Alkalinema sp. FACHB-956: one gene and its partner. The protein of the gene in region 1 interacts with the protein of each later gene in a pairwise test. Links are inferred from orthologs where the notes say so. Each region holds a gene or a part of one and is shown in the gene's direction. Other genes may lie near its edges.

Region 1 (11,982 bases):
GGTGAAGTTCCAACACCGACTTCACATCCCGCAGATCAATAAATTGGTCAATCTTGCCATCGCTATCACAGGTCAAATCCGCCAACGTTGCCCGTTTAGTCGGTTCCTCCGTCAAGCGGTGGATCGGCATGATGGGAAACAGTTGATCGATCGCCCAACTATCCGGGGCCGATTGGAACACAGACAGATTGATGTAGTAGATGGAAGCCATAATTTTTTCCAGGTCTTCCAACTCCTCCGGCACAAACTCCAACTGGTGCATCAGAGTTTGAATCTTATGACAGCAGGACCAATACAGCCGTTCCGCCCGCGCCCGTTCCGGCAAACTGAGGTAGCCAAAGCCAAACAGACTCACCGCCTCTTCTTTGAACTGGGTGGCGTCGTTGTAGGCTTCTTGCAAGTTGTCTAGGGAAATGGATTCGTAGGTTTCAAACAAGTTGCGAACGATTAAATGTTCACTTTCTTGCACCGGATCGACAACGTCCATGCCCGGAGCATCACTGGATCCCAGCACATCAAACACCAGTACCGATTGATGGGAGGCGATCGCACGGCCACTTTCACTGACGATCGTTGGAACTGGAATATTCGCTTGGGTGCAGGCATCCTTCATGGCCGCCACTACGTCATTGGCATAGTTCTGCATGTTGTAGTTTTTGGAGGCGTGGAAGTTCGTCTTGGAGCCGTCGTAATCCACCCCGAGGCCACCGCCCACATCGATGTAACGCATTGGTGCCCCCAAACGCGCCAGTTCCACATAGATCTGCCCCGCTTCCCGAAAGGCTTCCTTCAGGACACTAATCGCTGAAATCTGGGAGCCAATGTGGAAATGCAGCAGTTGCAACGATTCCAGTAACCCCGCTTCCCGCAACTGTTCCACGGCGGTTAACACTTCCGGGATCGTTAAGCCAAATTTGGCCCGATCGCCCGCCGAGGTGCCCCAACGCCCAATCCCCTTCGCACTCAGTTTGGCCCGCACGCCGACGATCGGCTTGATCCCCAGCCTGTGGCTAGCTTCAATTACGCAGGCCACTTCTTCCAACTGTTCCAGCACGATAATGGCCGTTTTACCCAGCTTTTGCGCCAAGATAGCGGTTTCGATATATTCCCGATCCTTATAACCGTTACAGATCACCAAAGCTCCCGGCGTATTCAAGGAAGCCAAGGCAATTAAGAGTTCCGGCTTGGATCCCGCTTCCAGGCCAAATTGATAGGGCTTGCCATACTTCACCAACGTTTCCACTAGGTGGCGCTGTTGGTTGCACTTCACCGGAAACACACCTTTGTACACACCGGGATAGCTATACCGGGCGATCGCCTTAGCAAAGCAGCCGTTGAGTCGCTCAATTCGATCTTCCAAAATGTCAGAAAAGCGAATGAGTAAAGGCAATTCCAAATTCCGCTGCTGTAAGGAATTAACCAAGTCAAATAAGTCCAGCGATCCCCCCCGCATTCCCTTGGGCGACACCACCACATGGCCAGCGGCATTAATCGAAAAATACGGCTCTCCCCAGCCCTGGATTCGATAGAGTTCCTCACTGTCTTCGATCGTCCAAGCCTCTGCATTTGTTGGGAGTTGCGGTTCTGGCACAGATGGGTGGGACTTTAGCGAAGTGGAGAGAGCCACAGGTTGAGCCATGGACGGGGAACTAGTTTGAGCACTCGGTTGAGACACGGTCGGTTGAGACACGGTCGATTGAGACACGGTCGATTGAGACAGTGGCTGAGTCGCCTGTTCTGTCAGTTCCTGTGGTTCAGTGGAGGATGCCGCAAATCCTGTCATGGTTATTCCTTCTGCCCTAAACGACCCGTTGAACCAATCAGTCTATCGCATTTGACTTGGGCGTCACTGTATCCAACTAAGTTGATTTAAGACCACGGAAAATCTGGGTTAATCCTGATCCCTTCCCACTCAAGCTGCTAATCTGTTTTAGGAAATAATTGATTCCTTCAATTGCTTGGGAGACGCAGATGGAAAGAACATTTGTCGCGGTTAAACCCGATGGCGTACAACGCGGCCTCGTGTCGGAAATTATCGGTCGCTTTGAAAAAAAAGGATTTAAGCTCGTTGGGCTCAAGCTGATGAGCGTCAGCAAGGAACTGGCAGAAAGTCACTATGATGTGCACAGAGAGCGCCCCTTCTTTGCAGGCTTAGTCGAATTCATCACCTCTGGCCCGATCGTAGCGATCGTGTTGGAAGGGGATGGCGTTGTTGCAGCGGCTCGGAAGATCATTGGTGCCACCAACCCCTTGACGGCTGAACCGGGTACCCTTCGTGGGGACTTTGGGGTCAACATTGGCCGTAACATCATCCACGGTTCCGACGCGATCGAAACCGCTCAGCGGGAAATCGCCCTGTGGTTTAAGGAAGAAGAACTGGTTTCCTGGACACCTACCATTTCGCCTTGGTTGTATGAATAGATGAATGACGGCCTTTGACTAGTGGTCTTTGACTAGTGGTCTTTGACTAGTGGTCTTTGACTAGTGGTCTTTGACTAGTGGTCTTTGACTAACAGTCTGGGCTGTTAGCATACAACCGCTATTGGCCTACAAACAAAAAGCGATCGCGGTTTTCGCGATCGCTTTTTTGCTAAAGCAGACAATCTGATCGAACTGAAAGCGATCGCTTGCCCCCTAAGAAGTTTCCGAAGGTTCCTTCTCCGTTCCACCGGGGATCGCAACCTTTTCAATTTCAGGATTGGGCAGCCCTTGAGCCAGATCCTTAGCAAGACCTTCCCCAGGCAAACTCTCCGTAGATACATTTCCCGTAGATCCCCCTGTAGATCCAGCCTCTGTGACTGACGGCTGCAAATCTCCATGGGCTGGATGCTTTTTCTCCGAAAATCCCCAGGCGAATAGCACTGCGATCGCGGCAACCATAATCCATTCCGGGGGAACTAAACTGTCATTCACCACCCGCAGCAATAGGCGAATCCCCACAAAGGCTACGGTGATGTAACCTGCATTTTCCAGATGGGTATATTCTTCCAGCCACTTGATAAATAATCCCGCCATGAAGCGCAGGGCAATGATCCCGATCGTACCTCCCAGCAGAATCACCCAAGTATCTTGCGCAACGGCGATCGCGGTAGTCACGCTATCCAGGGAAAAGGCTAAATCCGTAAAAGCAATCACGGGGATCGCTTGCCAAAGATTTTGGAAGCGTGGCCCATGGTGCTCACCCTCTTCATCCTCTGGGGACGTGAAAAATTGGTAGACCAACCACAACAGATACAGCGCCCCTGCCAGTTCAAATTGCCACTGGTTCACCACCTGGGATGCCACCAAAATCAAACTCATCCGCAACACATAGGCCAAAATTAGACCAATGTTCAGGGCACGACGTTCCAACTTTGGATCCTGCAATCCTTGGGTCAGAGCCGCAAGCGCGATCGCATTATCAGCAGACAGAACCGCTTCCAACACCACCAACACGGGTAGTAAAGCTAGTGTTTGCAAACTAAAATGCGACGGAAAGTCTAAAAAATCCAACATTGCCCGCTCTTTGACCTACAGGATTATACGTTTTAGATAGGATTAGCCAAGTGCCAGTGACAGGGAGTTGATCCCGCCCAAGGGGAGGCTTTGCCTCTTCATCTTGCCACCTTCCTTGCCTAGAACACCTGTCTTGCCTAGTAAAACTTGTCTTGCCTAGTAAAACTTATCTAGTCAAAGTACCTAGCAGCAACTTTTTAGTCATACTTCTTAGCCATACTTCCCACTCATACTTCCAACGATTGCGGGATCATAATGTTGCGGGATCAACAGGGATCAACGTAGTAGGGATCAACGGATTATTGTCCCTACAGCTTAGTATTGTCCCTACAGCTTAACATTCTCCCAGGCTCGACCATGACGCGGACGATCCTAGGCCAGTCTCGGAGATAGAGTGAATTCTTCAAAATGCCCTTCTTCTTAGGCTCGAAGGGACTCGGTCAAACTGGCCCCTCTCACCGGAATATATTGGGTTGGCTTCCCCTAAGTTTTGCCTTTTGTTACAAACACTTTCCCCTGACCCTAACCCTTAGGGTTTAATCAACTGTGAGGAATTATCCCAATCCTGATAAGGAGTTATAGCAATGTCTGAATCTCAAGTATTGATGGCACTGTTCATTGCCTTGATCCCCGGTATCTTGGCATTCCGCCTCTCTACTGAACTCTATAAAAACTAAAATCATTCACCACAGGACAGCAAAAATTGGTGTAATCACTGATTTTTTCAGCGTTCTAGGTTGATTGATACTTTTTCTCCTGTCTCGGTAATTTAGTCGTCGATTTTCGCAAAATTTCACCCTCAAACTTGGGCGATCATTTTGGAAGAACTAGGCTAAACTATCGAGACAGGTTTTTTGTTCCCTTGCTTGTAACGACCAGCAAGTTGAGTGGATATACGGATGATTTGACCGAAAGAATTTGATTTTCTAGTCAGACATCTATGCATCTACTCGGATGATCAGCTGGGGCGATTGCAGGGATCCTGAGGGGTTCAGGTTCTCCATAAAAGTGCATCCAGCCTGAAAGTCGTCTGCTTACCTGAAAGGAATTTGTTTGGTTTATGAGCGCACTGCACCAATTATCTCAACCCTCTCCTCGGCGATCGCCCGATCGCGCCCGTCGTCCTAACCCTCAAGCTCGACAACGGCAGCAACAGCGGATGTACCGCTTGATGGCAGCAGAGACGCTGATTAAGCTATCAGTGAATGTTGGGATCTCGGCAGTTGCGATTACATCCTTATTTCAGTTACTTCCCTATCGCAGCGTCCAGCAAGCCAAGCTCCAGGAAGTTCAGGCGGAATTGAAATCCACGGAAACGCGAGTCGCCCAACTACAAGCCCAATTCAGCCGAACCTTTGATCCCAACGAGACCAAAGCAATTCTTCAGGAACAAACTCACTTAGTGGATCCCACTGAAAAGGTGGTTGTCTTTGACGATCGGGCTGATTTAGAACCGCAGAAGACAGCCAGCAACCCTGAGTAGGGCGTCCTCATTGTCTGCCACAAGGGTCTGTCCAAGAGCAAGCATTGGGTGGCTCAATCTAAACAAGTGCTGCCAGTGACACTTACACTAGTGACACTTACAAAGGTTGATCCAGCTTTATCAGTGGCTCCGTTTTGCATTAGTGAATCTTCATCAGTAAATAGAAGTTAGGTTCCCCATTCTCCCAATGAACTTGATGGAGAGATGGGGAGTTTTTTTTTGAGAGTCATCCCGAGTTGCAACGGCTGAATAATACGCCTGCACCTATAATATATTTGTACTTATAATATATCTGTGCGATTTGAGCAAGCCTATATACAATGACCAAACAGAATCACCTAACTCACCTGTGATACCACCTGTGATGCGACCTGTGATCTAACCTGTGATCCAACGATTCCTGCCGTAGCAGTCCTGTCCGATCCCCTCTTTGCACCCGCCACTTTACTTCTAAGAGACATAAATCAATGGCGATTATTGCCCTCAAAGCTTGGTATCTCCAGGAATACGAACCCATTAAGCAGCTAGAAAAGCGGCCCCATGATTTGCGCCTTAGTAAAAATAGTTTGCTGAAGTCAGGACTGCGGGCCGATTTCTTGGATGATGCAGCGGAGGTGAAAAACGCAGTTTGGTTTCAGCGCTATTTGGAAGGAGAAGCGGTTGAGTTTTACATCGAAGGCAGTGGAGGCTACGCGATCGCCAACATTGACCTGAGTAGCCATGAAATTTACTTCACAAAGCGAGAAGTGATGGCAGGACTGGAACCTACGATTTTTCTTTGCTATCAGCAGGAATTTCCAGAATCCAGCCAGCTTCTGCGGGATGAACTCAACGCCCTTCTAGAAACCATTAATCGCAAATCCCGCATTACCCTGACGCTCAAGGAATCCCATCGGCTGAGCGATGGCCCAGTGCGCCTTAACAGTTCACTGATGCGATCGATTCGCCAAAGCTTGCTGTTCATTGCGGATGGAACTTCGATCTCGCAGATTGATACGGCCACACCACCCCTGTTGATTCCCAGTCCTAAGGTTTGTGTGGAAGTGGGTTATGCCCTTCAAAGTAAGCGATCGGAGCAAATTTTACTGACTCAGATGGAACGACCTGATATGCCAGGCCAGTTCCCCTTCGATATCTCTTTGAACAACCGCTTGATGTTTAAAGACAAAGCGCAGTTGCGTAAATTCCTACCCAAGGCGATCGAGGCTCAGTTACAGCAATTTAGTTTGTTCTAGTGAGCGGGTTCTAATGAGCGGGTTCTGAGTCGCTCTGCGCTGATAGCTGAGCGATCGGGAGTGTGATGATGAACTGGGTACCTTGGTTGGGCCTAAATTGGTACTTTAAAGTCCCCCGATGTCGTTCGGTGACAATTTGTTGGCTAATAGCAAGTCCCATCCCACTGCCTTTCCCCGCAGGCTTGGTTGTCCAAAAGGGATTAAAAATCTGGGTCTGAGCCTCGGCGGGAATCCCACAACCATTGTCGGTAATGCAGATAGACACAGCGCCATTACTGTCCAGATGGGTTCGAATGCGAATTTCTGGGTCGTAATCTGCCATTGGAGCGGATTCTGCGGTATTCAACACCTGTTCGATCGCCTCGATCGCGTTACACAGCAGGTGCATAAAAGCTTGATTGAGTTCACTGGCACAGCATGGCACCGCAGGAATTTCGCCGTAGGCTTTGACCAGCCGAATCGCTGGACGTTCATACTGGGCCGCCAGCCGATGTTGGAGCAGCATGATCGTACTATCTAGGCCCGCATGGAGATCCGTTGCCTTCCATTCAGTTTCGTCTTGGCGGGAAAAGGTACGGAGCGACTGTACCACTTGGCTCATGCGATCGGCTCCAACCCGCATAGAAGTTTGTAACTTCTGGATATCAGCAACAACGAAGTCGAGATCTAGATCGTCCAAGCGCGCTTGGATTTCAGGTACAGGCTCAGGATAGTGATGGCGATAGCATTCAATCAAGTCAATCAATTGACTGACATAATCCTCGGCATACTTTAAATTACCGGCAATGAAATTCACTGGATTGTTAATTTCATGGGAGATCCCCGCAACCACCTGACTGGTGCTGGACATTTTTTCTTGATGGATCAGGTCAGCAGATGCACTGCAACAGCCTGCACTTCTAGAGCAAGTATCAGGCAAGGATCCAGAATTCGGTGAGGGAGCCTCAGGGGGAGTGGCCTCCAAACCGCACAGGGGAGAGCTGTTGCGATCGGTGGCTGTTTCTCGGATGACAAGGGCAGGAGGATACCCTCTGTGATCTCGGATAGGCATGGATGTGAGTTGAAAAAAAGGGTGCTTCCCAGATTCAGTCATGATTGACACCTCTGGTGGATTGAGGGAACACAGACACAAACAGATGACAAGACACAAACAGTAGGGAACAGGAACTGGCCACAGTGCGGCTAGCTAACCCAACGTAGATAGCTAACCCACAAGGACATCAACAAACGAAACAATAAACAACACAAAAAACACAATGGGAGTGGGTCAATATCAAGAACTTCAGGGAGGAACACAGACTGGCACCAGGCTCCCAACCCCCAATTGCATTATTTTTGCGTTTGTGTGATCTAGATCACTTGGTGGTGTGACTTAACCACTTGTGCACTAGCTTATCCGCCTTGATAACAGACGTAATCCGTTAAAACCACGAAGGAACCTGATTAATAGGGAATCCCGTTATCTTGCTGAAGTGACTCAAGCCATTATGCGGACGTGATCTAATCGGTTCTACTAATGTGATCTCAGCGAAAGCCTGTTGTGACGTAGATCACTTTTAATCAGGGGACTTCCTTCAGAAAATTTTGTGCCTTTCACCCACCCCCACGGCATTGAACGATCGCGCGTTTGAATCTTTGTCAGTTCCTTAAATGCACGGTTGACAGCGATCATCGCCACGCCTATTCGTCCGGATCGATTAGGTTATCCGTTACTTCCGTGCCAATCCAGCCCATAATGATGTTCGATAGGTTATGAGAAGCAGCTATGCCTAGAACGCCGAGCGAATACGCAGTTCATCTGCTGATGGAAGGGGGACATCGAGAGGAAGTTCGTTTTCCCTCCATCCAAGACTTTCAGAAGTGGTACAGCACTGACCTCGTTCCCAAGTCCACTTCCACCGAATTTATTCAAGTGCCGATTAAAAACATCCAAGGGGAATACATGGTCGTTCGCCCCAGTTGCATTTTGGGTATCCGGGTAGAACCTGTGTTCTCCGGTAGTGTCGATCGCTATTAATTCAACCACTGAGGGCAGGGGAAGTGAGTCAGCGTCAGAGCTATAAGAAGCAACGCAGCCAGGGATGTCGCATCCTAGCAATCCTGGGAGGGCTCACGATCGCCCCTGCCCTCAGTCCATGGAGTCTCCTCGCCCAAACGGCTCCCCAGCCCTCTCCCGCACCTACGACGTATCCATCGTCCCTTCCCGCTGGAAATCATTCCTCCCTTGGATCGTCCCGACCGACAGCGTCTCCCAAGACCACAGCGTCTCCTAAACCGACAGCGTCTCCCAAACCGACAATGACGCCAGCGCCTAGCCCAGTTCCGCTCCGTCGGACACAAGAGGTCCCTGCGGAAGCGAGTCTGGATTCTCTACTGGCGGAAAAGCCAATCATGAGTCAGGTGCCTGGATTAATCCGATCGATCGATCACAGTTTGCGCTATCTCCAGTCCGATGCCTCAGCGGCAGACTATTTGCGGCTTCGGATTCCAGGAATTACGCGCGATCGGGTCAAGCGGAGTCTCCAACGTTTCCGCGCGTTGTTACTGGCCGCCGAGACGCCACAACAACTGCAAGCCAGTGTCCGCAAAGAATTTGAGTTCTACACCACCGTAGGCAAGGATGGTCAGGGCACCGTCGATTTTACGGGGTACTTTGAACCTGTCTATCCCGCAAGCCGTACCCCCACAGCAGAATTTCGGTATCCGATTTATCAACGCCCGCGCACCTTTGCCCAATGGCCCAAGCCCCACCCCAGCCGCGCTGAACTAGAAGGGAAGGATGGACTACAAGGTAGCAAGGGTTTGTTGAAAGGCTCAGAATTGGTGTGGCTGAGAGATCGCCTAGATGCGTTTTTAATCCAAGTGCAGGGATCAGCCCAACTGCGCTTTGCCGATGGCTCGAAGATGACGATCGGCTATGCCGGCCATACCCAGCACCCCTACGTGGGCATTGGGCGTGAATTGGTCAAGGACGGCAAACTGAAGCTCGAAGAACTCAGTCTCCCTAAGGTGGTTGCATACTTTCAGCAACGCCCGGAGGCCCTGGATGAGTATCTGCCCCGGAACCAACGATTCGTCTTTTTCAAAAACACAGAGGGATCCCCCGCCTTGGGCAGCCTTGGCGTTCCAGTGACGGCAGAACGATCGATCGCGACCGATAAAAAGTTGATGCCCCCCGGCGCGCTGGCGATTATCCAAACGCAATTGCCGAACGCGAAACTACAACAAGAATCTGTGAGTCGATTTGTCCTGGATCAAGATACGGGTGGGGCGATTATCGGCCCAGGGCGGGTGGATATTTTTATGGGTACGGGAGATGGGGCGCGCGATCGGGCCGGACTGATTCACTCGACCGGCAAGCTTTACTATCTTCTGCTCAAAGACGATCGCAAAGGACGATAAACTGGAGACTATGAGTACCCCGCTCCAGCTAACCCTGCAAATCATCTTTACAGTCCTCGCAGGGATTAGCGCTCAGGTACTGGCAGAATTTCTCAAAATTCCAGGGATTGTTCTCTTACTGCTCTTTGGGATCGCCCTCGGGCCGAGTGGGCTTAGCATCATTCACCCCAGCAGCCTCGGGGATGGCCTAGAGGTGATTGTTGCGTTGCTAGTCGCCATCATCCTGTTCGAAGGGGGGTTTAACCTGCGATTGCAGGATATCGATCGGGTTTCCAGCAGCCTGCGGAATTTAGTCACCTTGGGGACTCTCATTACCCTCCTGGGGGGAGGCATGGCGGCTCACTGGCTGGGCGAGTTTCCTTGGTCGATTTCTTTTCTCTATGCCTCACTGGTCGTAGTGACTGGGCCGACGGTGATTAACTCGCTCCTGAAACAGGTGGAAGTCGATCGCCAGGTGTCTACATTGCTGGAAGGGGAAGGGGTCTTAATTGATCCCGTCGGGGCGATCCTGTCCGTCGTGGTGCTGAATGTGGTGCTAAGCGGCGGCAATCCAGAGCCCTTGGTGGTTTTGAATGATTTACTGCTGCGGGTGGGGATTGGAGCGGCGATCGGGGTCTCTGGAGGCTGGCTGATGGGGGTTCTCCTCAAGCAAGCAACCTTTTTATCAGAGGAACTCAAAACCCTAGTGGTTTTAGCAGGGGTCTGGGGCTGGTTTGGGTTAGCCCAGTTGCTGCGGAGTGAAGCGGGCCTGATGGCAGCGGTGACTTCAGGGATCGTCTTGCGGGCCTTAGAGGTACCCCAGGAAAGACTGCTCAAACGCTTCAAAAGCCAGCTTACGGTGCTGTCTGTTTCAGTCTTATTTATTCTACTGTCAGCCGATTTATCGATCGCGGGGGTCTTTGCCCTGGGTTGGGGCGGCGTCTTCACCGTGTTGGCGCTGATGTTTATTGTCCGTCCGATCGGCATTTGGCTCTGCACCTGGCAGGATGACCTGAACTGGCGGCAAAAATTGTTTATGTCCTGGATTGCCCCTCGGGGAATTGTTTCGGCGTCTGTGGCCTCCCTATTTTCCATCCTGCTGACCCAAGGGGGGATTAATGGGGGGGACTCGGTCAAAGCCTTAGTATTTTTGACCATCATCCTCACTGTATTTTTGCAGTCCCTCACCGCTCAACCAATCGCGAAGCTGTTGGGGATCACGTCTCAGGAAGTGACAGGCGCGGTCATTGTGGGTAGTCATCCCCTCAGTGCATTGTTGGCTCGATTTTTTCTAGAACGGGGAGAAACTGTCACTGTAATTGATACAGCCCCGGATCCGACGCTCTTCCCTCCGCAGGAGAATCTGAAACTCTTAACCAGCACAGCCTTGGATACCGCAGTGTTGGAAGAAGCGGGGCTAGCGGCGATCGGGACTTTTTTAGCCATGACCGACAATGGTGAAGTCAATGCTGTATTGGCACAACGGGCAGCGGAGGAATTTCAGCCCCCCCGGGTTTTAGCGGTCTTTCCCCGCGAGGGCACAACCGCCAATGGTCAGGTCAGCCAAGCCTTTTCAACCCAGGCATCCTTGAAAACTTGGAATGAGTACCTGCAAAACGATGCCGTTCGTTTAGGCGAAACTATCCTCCACGAAGGCGATTTCGAGGGGCAACGGCTGCGGCTACTGAAGTTGATTGGCCAAGGAGAATTGCTGCCTCTCCTGCTCGATCGCAAAGCCTGTCTGCAAGTCATCCCTGCGGAACTGGAGTTTAAGGTGGGCGATCGCATCACTTACTTGTTGCACGATCCCCGCCCTAAATTACTCAAACGCCTCTCAGGTGCCACCCAACCTCGCCTCATGGTGGAAAAACTACCGGACGTGGAAGGGAGTATCCAATCGGCTTAACTTCCCTTGACGGTTCCAGTCCTTTTGGGGTTCTAGGCCGTTCTGGGAGCGCATTGCTAGGATTGCAGCCTTGACTTCAAGCTTAACTGCAATCCCAACACCCGATGGGCATCTTAGGCAAACACAACGGGGCAGCAGGTCTGGATCGAGAACTGGTTTAGGCAGAGGGTACCATCCGTTTCTTCAGCGAAGTCAAACGCCGCTGAGCAGTCTCATTCTTGGGCTCGTAGGTTAACGCTTGCTCGTAGGCTTCCAGCGCTTTGTTATCCAAGTTTTTGCGCTCGTAGGCGTGGCCTAGGTTATTCCAGGCCGTGGGATATTCCTCATAGGCCTTCAGCGCATCCTTATAGGTGCGGATAGACAAATCGTATTGTTCCTGAGCAAAGTAGGCATATCCCAAGGCATTACAGACAGCAGCAAGGTCTTGGCCTTCTAGCTGATTGGCTTTAATTGCCTTTTGGAGCTGGGTTACCGCCTGGGCA
Region 2 (8,067 bases), on another replicon or contig:
CAAGGGTCATTAAATCCCCATGGGCAAAGTTGGAGAGCCGCAAAATGCCATAGGTCAGGGTCAGTCCCACCGCAGACAGTGCCATGATGCTGCCGAGGGACAGGCCATTGACGATCGGTTGAACCAGTTGCTCCATTGCCAAGCACCGAATGAAGGAGGATATCGCCCTTGATTGTCTCTGAATCCTGCACCTTTGGAAAGGGGCTGGGGCGGTTGCGGAGTGAGGCGATCGCTTACTGGAGTAGGGCTTGGCAAGATTAGTCTCAGGGGATTTGCTGAGTGGATCCCCCCTGATGCCCGTAATTACCGCCAGTGCTTTAATATTTCTTTAAAAAGAAAATCCGGTATTTGACGGAAAATTTGGGATACCTAAGTGATAAGTCAATCATGATTAGTAATCAGTGACTAGTGATGAGTGACCCGTCATTGATGGCCAGTGATCCCTGATCGGTCATCTTTGATCGGTCAGTTGTTTCCTGTTGCTTTCTGTGCTCGTTGTCGTTGGATTACCAATTGACTATCCATTCTGTGCTGAAACTGCATCTGTGCTGAAACTGCATCTGTGCTGAAACTGCATCTGTGCTGAAACTGCATCTGTGCTGAAACTGCATCTGTGCTGAAACTGCATCTGTGCTGAAACTGTATCTGTGCTAAGACCATCCATTCTGTGCTGAATCTTTTCTACTCACGCTAACTCGTCATTCGGTGCTGAATCGTAATGATTTGCTGAGCCTGCGTACTGAGCCTGTGTACTGAGCCTACGTACTAAGACATTGCTGAGCCTGCGTAAGACATTGCTGCTGAGCCACTTTGTGCTGAGCCATTCTGTGCTGCGCATTGCTCGCAGATTGCCCCATGTTCTTTCTGCTACTTGTGTAAGGAGATTCGGCCATGCTATCCACCGCATCGGTAACATCGTCGTCCCTGAGTTTAGGGGGCGGCACGGGCCTCAAAGCCGACTATTACGATAATTCCGACTTTACCAATTTGAAACTGACCCGAACGGATGCAACAGTGAATTTCAATTGGGGTTCGGGAGCCCCCGCATCAACGATCGGGGCAGATACCTTTTCCGTGCGTTGGACGGGACAAGTCCAAGCGCTCCATTCGGAAACCTACACCTTTTACACAACGGGAGATGATGGCATTCGGTTGTGGGTGAATGGCCAGCAGTTAATCAATGGCTGGAAAAACCAAAGCGCCACGGAATATAGAGGAACGATCGCCCTGCAAGCGGGACAGAAATATAACATTCGGCTGGAATACTACGAAAATGGTGGTAGTGCGGTGGCTAGACTGGCTTGGTCTAGCGCTAGTCTAGCCAAGCAAATTATTCCCCAGGCGCAACTGTTCAACACCGTTCCTGTTACAGATACGATCGTACCCACGGCCACCGCAGCGGTCACCAACATTACAACCGCCACTGCCAATGGCTATACCTTCACCGTAACCTACAGCGATAACGCTGGTATTGACGTTAGTAGTTTAGATAGTAGCGACATCCGCGTCACAGGGCCGAATGGATACAGCCAACTGGCCACTCGCGATGCCGTCAACAGTACGACTAACGGTACTCCCCGCACCGTGACTTACCGGATTACCCCACCGGGGGGCAGTTGGGACAGCATAGATAACGGCACCTACACGATCGCGCTACAAGCCAATCAGGTACGGGACATCAATGGTAATTGGGCCGCCGCAGGGACCTTGGGCACGTTTTCAGTCAATATTCCCACGGTGACTCCGGGACGGTTCAACTACGGGGAAGCGTTACAAAAGTCGATTTATTTCTACGATGCCCAACGATCGGGCCGTTTGCCGAGTAATAATCGCGTTGAGTGGCGGGGAGATTCAGCCTTGCTGGACGGTTCCGATGTCGGGCGGGATCTGACCGGCGGCTTCTACGATGCGGGCGATCGCATTAAATTCAGCCGCACGATCGCCTATTCTGCTGCGATGTTGTCCTGGGGCTGGCTGGAAACGCCAACGGCCTATCAGACAACCGGACAGTCCTCCTTTTTACTCAGTGATATTCAATGGGCTACGGATTACCTACTGAAAGCCTTTACCAACGACACGCCGGGGCAGTACGAGTTCTACACCCAAGTCGGCAGTATGGGCAGCGGTCGTCGTGATGATCACCAAAACTGGGTGCCTGCGGAAGTCATCCATGAAGTGACCGATCGCCCCTCCTACAAAATTAATATCCAAACCCCCGACTCCGCGATCGCGGGACAGGCAGCGGCGGCCTTGGCTTCGGCCTCGATCGTCTTCCGGCAAAATGGCAACGCCACCTATGCCAATACACTCCTCAGCAAAGCAGAACGCCTGTTTGACTTTGCCAATACCTATCGTGGCATGAACGCCCAGATTGCCCCCAACGGGAGTCGAGATACGTCATCGCCCTACCAAGATGTCAGTTTCTACGATGAATTGCTCTGGGGCGCAACCTGGTTACACAAGGCAAAACTGGCTCAAAACAACGCCTACGGCAATAGCTATCTCACCCAGGCGGAACAAATTTACAACGATGGTGCGGCTGGATCGATTCGAGGAAATTATACATCCGAGCAAAGCTGGCAATGGGTGGATAAAGGAGCCAAGGTATTGCTAGCGGAATTGACCAATAAAACGGTCTATCGCACGGAAGTGCAAAACTATTTGGATTACTGGACGGTAGGTTATAACGGTCAGCGCATCGCCTACACCCCCGGTGGCTTGGCTTGGCGGGATGCCTGGGGTTCCCTGCGCTATGCTACGACCCAAGCCTTTGTTGCTTTGGCCTACAGCGATTTAGTGTCTGACACGGCTGTGAAATCACGCTATGAGAACTTTGCGGTGCGGCAGGTGAATTACGCCTTGGGCGACAATCCCTATGGTCGCAGCTATATGCTGGGCTTTGGAGCCAATCCCATGACCTCGGTGCACCATTCCACCGCCAACGGGCCTTGGGCGGGCTGGAACCAGTTCACATCCAGCACAAAACCGCGCCACATCCTCTATGGCGCATTGCTGGGGGGGCCAAACCAGCAGGACGGCTTTACGGAAGATATGACCAACTACCAGACGAACGAGGTCGCGATCGACTACAATGCCGGACTGACAGGAGCCTTGGCAAGGTTGTATAGCCTTTACGGGGGCAATCCTTTAGCCAGTTTCCCAGCACCGGAAACCCGCAGTGATCAGTTCTTTGTGGAAGCCAGTGTGAATGCAACGGGCAGTAATTTTGTCGAAATTAAGGCTTGGGTGAATAACCAATCCAGTTGGCCTGCCAAGGTAACGGATAAGCTGTCTTTCCGCTATTACTTCACCTTGGATAATGGCGTGAATCCTGCTAATTTAACAGTGACGATTCCCTATGCGGAAGCAGCGGTAACCAGCCAAATTCGCCAGTACCGTGACAATATCTACTACGCAGATGTGAATTTAACGGGAACCAAGATTTTCCCTGGGGGGTATGATGCCGCCGGGAAACCCACCTTCCGGAAGGAAGTGCGATTCCGCATCAATAGTCCGTTGGCTTGGAGTTCCAGCAATGATTGGTCATTCCAAGGCGTTGCGGGAACAGGGGGACAGCCGATTAAAGTCCGTAACATCACGGTCTATGACAATGGGGTTAAGGTCTTTGGTGTGGATCCCGTGTAAGTCCTAAGGTTCCGTCTAAACTCCCGTCAATCCCAGGCTCCCCCGTCGGCATCCCCCATGGGGGAGTTTTATGCGTTCCACTGCTTAATGGTGCCAATACACTGCTTAACGGTGCCAGTACATGGAATAGTGTTCTTGGCAGGGCGATCGATCGCCGCAGGTTTCCTGATCCAGCACCTGCACCACCCGCCGATAAATGGCCTCCGCTTCCTCTGGAGAGTCGCCAATGCTGGTGACGCCCAGTTTGCCAAATTCCGATAGGCAGCCCATGAGATGGAACACCGTTCCCGTTTCGGTACTGGTGTCAAAGTGCAATTGATGATTGGCCACAATGTCCATCAAATCATTGGGCAGTAAGCCTCGATATTGCGGACTTTGCAAATTATCCGTGGCCATGTAGTACTTGACTTGGCGATGGCGACTGTGGAATAGCCCCGTGGTGCCGTCGTAGAAGCCATTGGTTAAAAACTTCAAGGTCATGAAGGGATGGGTGGTGCCCCCCTTGCGCAAATTAATCTCGATCGCCCAGGTTTTCCATTCATCCCCCTGCCGCACCGTAACAAAATCCACCCCAAACCGTTCCAACACCCCCTTCTGGGCTAGCACCTCACCGACCCGTTCTCCCATTGCCTGCAATTGCATCCGATAGGCTGCATCCGCCGGAAAGCGACAGCCGAGATACATTTGCCCCGTGGGGCCACCCAAAATTTGATCGTGGGTGGACAGGATTTCCACATCGCCCGAGGGCGTAATCCGGGCCTGCACACTGGGCGAATACTTCTCCTCCCCTTCGATAAACACCTCCGCGATCGCACCCAGTTCCTCAACCTGCTGACAATAGGTCTCCCACTGTTCCCCGGCGGCTTCGAACTGAAGGTGCGGTAACTGGTTGCGGATCTGCGCCACACGATCGCTGGGGGAATGGGCCTGCAACCCCCGCAGGTCTAAAATTGCATTGCCCTCCCCCGAAAACCCTTCATTCAACTTGACCACGAGGCGCTGCACCTCCGGATTGCGGCCCCATACATCCGCTGCCGCCTCCGCCAATTCCGCCGCACTGTGGACGAGCGGACTGCCATCAGGAAAGGGGATCCCACTGGCTTCAAAGACCGCACGGCTGCCACTTTTTGTCCCCCATTCCAACAGGGCGGGATCGGATGCAAAGAGCGGAATTCCCAGCTTCTCGGACAGATCCCGCTCCAAGTTCGTGGCGTTGTAGCAGATCATGTAGGCCCGATCGCTGTTCACCGCTTGGCGAATCCGTTCCAGTAACCGAGGTCGATCCAATATTTTCTGGGTCAGGGATTTGAGCGATCCATCGTAGGTCGAGAGCAATAACAAGCGATCGCGGGCATGGGAAAAGGGAATCCCCGGCAGTAACTGTAGGTAATAATCGATGATGCTGGGGTGGAGGGGTTGGGAGGTGAGGTAAATCAGCCTTGTGCGGGGGTTGCGTAACCGAATCAAGGAAAACAGTAACCGTTCCTCATAGTGGTGAAATCCTGCGACTTTCAGTAATTCGCGTTGATCTAAGCTCAAGGACGGAATCACCACGATATCGGCGGCTTCGTTATCAAATTCTTGAACATTGCGCCATCTTGCCCGTAACTGCGCCTGGAGAACCTGGAAGGGAATGGGGGGGGGAATAAGCTCAAACGAGTTGATCATGGCAGCACAATTCTCCACAGGCGTCCTATAGGCAATCGTTTCTACCCGCGATCGTAAAGTGAAATTTTGGCCATCCTCGAAACATGCAAACAGAATTAACCAAAGTCACCCTTCGGCAACAGTTGCTTCAACAACGGCAAGCGCTGACGCCAGCCGATTGGCAGCAGAGAAGCCAGCAAATTTGCCAGCAGGTGCAACGATCGCCCCAATTCCAAGCGGCCCAGACGGTTTTGGCCTTTTTTGCAGTGCGTCAGGAACCGGATCTCCGTTGGCTATGGCAGGAAAATTGTGACCATTCCCAAGGCTATCCCCCAGAAAGCTATCCCCCAGAAAGCCATACCCCAGCTCGTCGCTTTGGGTTTCCCCGCTGTCAGGGACAAAGCTTGGTGTGGCATCTGTGGCAGCCTGGACAGCCCCTCGTTTCAGGCCGTTTTGGGATTCAGGAGCCCGATCCGACCTGTCCGCAATTATGCGCCTCTGAGGTGGATCTCATCCTCGTTCCCTGTCTAGCCATCGATGCCCAGGGCTATCGGCTAGGCTACGGGGGCGGCTTTTACGATCGCCTGTTCAGCCAGCCCGACTGGCGATCGATCCCTGCGATCGGGATTTGTTTTGACTTTGGCTACTGCGATCGTCTGCCCCATGATGCCTGGGATCAGCCCCTTCAGGGGGTTTGCACAGAATCCCAACAAATGACCCTCGACTCAAGGCTGAGAATCGGATCCGACTAAAGGAACTCTGGTGCAAGAATTCTCAGAAAAGAAATTCTCAGAAAAGAAATTCTCAGAAAAGTAAAGTCCGGCGAAAGCAAGATCTCTGCCCCAAGTATTCCGATGAAAACTAGGATTTATGGGATCTTTCATCGAACAAGATCTACTATCGTGTAGTCATGTATTGATTCTATTCAATGCGGACTAGTGAAGAAGATGGCGATCTACTGAGGCGGTCTTCCATTATTCTGAAAGGGAAATTGGCCCTCCTCGTCCAATTTATCGTTACGCAACTCTCTCACTACGGCGAATCACCCTAAATCCCGTTCAAACTAATGAAGCTATTTGTTTACCATACTCCCGAACTGACTCCTTCTCCTTGTACTGCTGACTGTGCCATCGCGATCGATGTTTTAAGAGCTACAACCACGATCGCAACCGCTTTGGGCGTAGGTGCAGAAGCAGTACAGGTCTTCAGTGATCTCAATCGATTGATGCAGACTAGCGCTGAGTGGGATCCTGCCAAGCGCCTGCGAGCAGGAGAGCGGGGCGGCAGCAAAGTCGAGGGCTGCGATTTTGGCAATTCCCCCCTAGATTGCACGCCACAACTGATGCAGGGGCGTCGCCTGTTCATCAGCACCACCAATGGAACCCGTGCTCTGCAAAAAATTGAGCAATGTCCTACGGTGTTGGCTGCGGCTTTAATCAATCGCCATGCGGTTGTGAACTATCTCGTGGAAACTCAGCCAGAAACGGTTTGGATTACGGGAGCCGGTTGGGAAGGGTCCTTCGCCCTGGAAGATACCGTGTGTGCCGGAGCGATCGCTGTGGGTTTGATGGAAAAACTGGGTTGCACTTTAGATGAGTTAGCCGGTAATGATGAGTTGGTGGGAGCCGTATCGCTCTATCAACAGTGGAAAGATAACCTGTTGGGGCTGTTCCATCTAGCTAGCCATGGGCAACGGCTGCTGCGGTTGGAGTGCCATGCAGATTTGCAATACTGCTCTGCACTGGATACCTTAGATGTCCTGCCGATTCAGCGGGAAGTGGGGGTTCTCGTGAACCAGTCTACTTTGGTGGCCCCGGTGGCGGCGCGATCGGTGGTGTCTGCCCAGTCTGCGTAAACTGATTGGCTGTGTAAACTGATTGGTTGCGTAAACTGATTGGCTGCAATCTCCCTAAAAGGAACCTAGGCTCCTTTTAGGGGGTCGGTGCCGATGTGAGGGGCATCGCTGAATCACTACCCTTGCCATCAGCGAAGCAGCAAATCCAATTCATCAGGACTTTCGCTGGACTCCAACTCAGGACTGTAATCTTCAGGATTCTATCTGGCGAGTTTGTGTTGATGAAGCTCTACCATTGGCAGTAATATTGTTTCTTCAATCTCTAGCCGCACATTACGGCTTACATAGCAATCACTATTAAAACACTGCACCAGCAATACATTCGCATCATAATATTGCCGCAGTAATTGTCGTTCTTCCGGCGTGAATTGCCAGTCGTAGCCAATGTTACGATGAATCATCATGACCTGGCGTCAGTCCTCAATCCACTTTTGTCCATGGAGTTTCCACCACTGTATGAAGTTAGACTCCTCGGCTGTCGTTGGCAATCGAGGAGTCTAACTTCTGAAGCTGTATTTTGAGTAATTCATCTTCTAAGCGATTGTAGGCACAGGTTCTAGCCAGGGCTAAGTCCAAGGCCAGGGTACGGGCATAGGATGCATGGGTACGGGCTCGTGCTAAAGCGATGGAGAGATATTCCTAGGGTCAGCAAAAGACTTCACGCCAGCGTTTGTCATGGATGTAGGGCATTAATAAATCAATGCGATTTGTGGCGACGATCTCCCGTGCTGCAAAGTATTCCTGAAAGGTTAAGTGAGAAAAGGAATAAATCCCCCTAGCTTGCTCCACTAATAAACCATGCTGGGCTTGAATGGCTCGTAGCACGAGTTCGCCATCAATTTGCAGCATGTCGGAATCTGGGTCTACATCCCGTAAATTGCGAATAAAATCGGCAATATAGCCTTCAACCCGTCGCTTTT

The links.
Region 2: the proteins of ndk (region 1) and H6G21_RS12590 interact in binary tests that used the Escherichia coli proteins (3 or more experiments, as listed by UniProt). The link is inferred for Alkalinema sp. FACHB-956 from one-to-one orthologs.

Annotation. Positions count from the first base shown.
Region 1 is NZ_JACJRC010000014.1:112,734-124,715, reverse strand. What follows is about bases 748-3,696. They hold ndk (nucleoside-diphosphate kinase), read left to right. Parts: upstream 748-1,971; coding sequence 1,972-2,421; downstream 2,422-3,696. Other genes in these bases: H6G21_RS15695 (DUF475 domain-containing protein), read right to left, coding at 2,635-3,495; speA (biosynthetic arginine decarboxylase), read right to left, coding at 748-1,783. Outside these bases: more of speA, read right to left, coding at 1-747; psaM (photosystem I reaction center subunit XII), read left to right, coding at 4,074-4,172; H6G21_RS15685 (hypothetical protein), read left to right, coding at 4,556-4,978; H6G21_RS15680 (hypothetical protein), read left to right, coding at 5,446-6,213; H6G21_RS15675 (ATP-binding protein), read right to left, coding at 6,224-7,306; H6G21_RS15670 (hypothetical protein), read left to right, coding at 7,979-8,230; H6G21_RS15665 (MltA domain-containing protein), read left to right, coding at 8,254-9,615; H6G21_RS15660 (sodium:proton antiporter), read left to right, coding at 9,626-11,500; H6G21_RS15655 (tetratricopeptide repeat protein), read right to left, coding at 11,658-11,982. UniProt on the Escherichia coli protein: Major role in the synthesis of nucleoside triphosphates other than ATP. The ATP gamma phosphate is transferred to the NDP beta phosphate via a ping-pong mechanism, using a phosphorylated active-site intermediate.
Region 2 is NZ_JACJRC010000009.1:188,944-197,010, forward strand. Bases 4,471-7,220 are described here. They hold H6G21_RS12590 (5-formyltetrahydrofolate cyclo-ligase), read left to right. Parts: upstream 4,471-5,396; coding sequence 5,397-6,044; downstream 6,045-7,220. Other genes in these bases: H6G21_RS12585 (peptide ligase PGM1-related protein), read right to left, coding at 4,471-5,313; H6G21_RS12595 (2-phosphosulfolactate phosphatase family protein), read left to right, coding at 6,359-7,147. Outside these bases: H6G21_RS12575 (branched-chain amino acid ABC transporter permease), read right to left, coding at 1-136; H6G21_RS12580 (glycoside hydrolase family 9 protein), read left to right, coding at 892-3,645; more of H6G21_RS12585, read right to left, coding at 3,751-4,470; H6G21_RS12600 (hypothetical protein), read right to left, coding at 7,348-7,551. UniProt on the Escherichia coli protein: Involved in the removal of 5-formyltetrahydrofolate.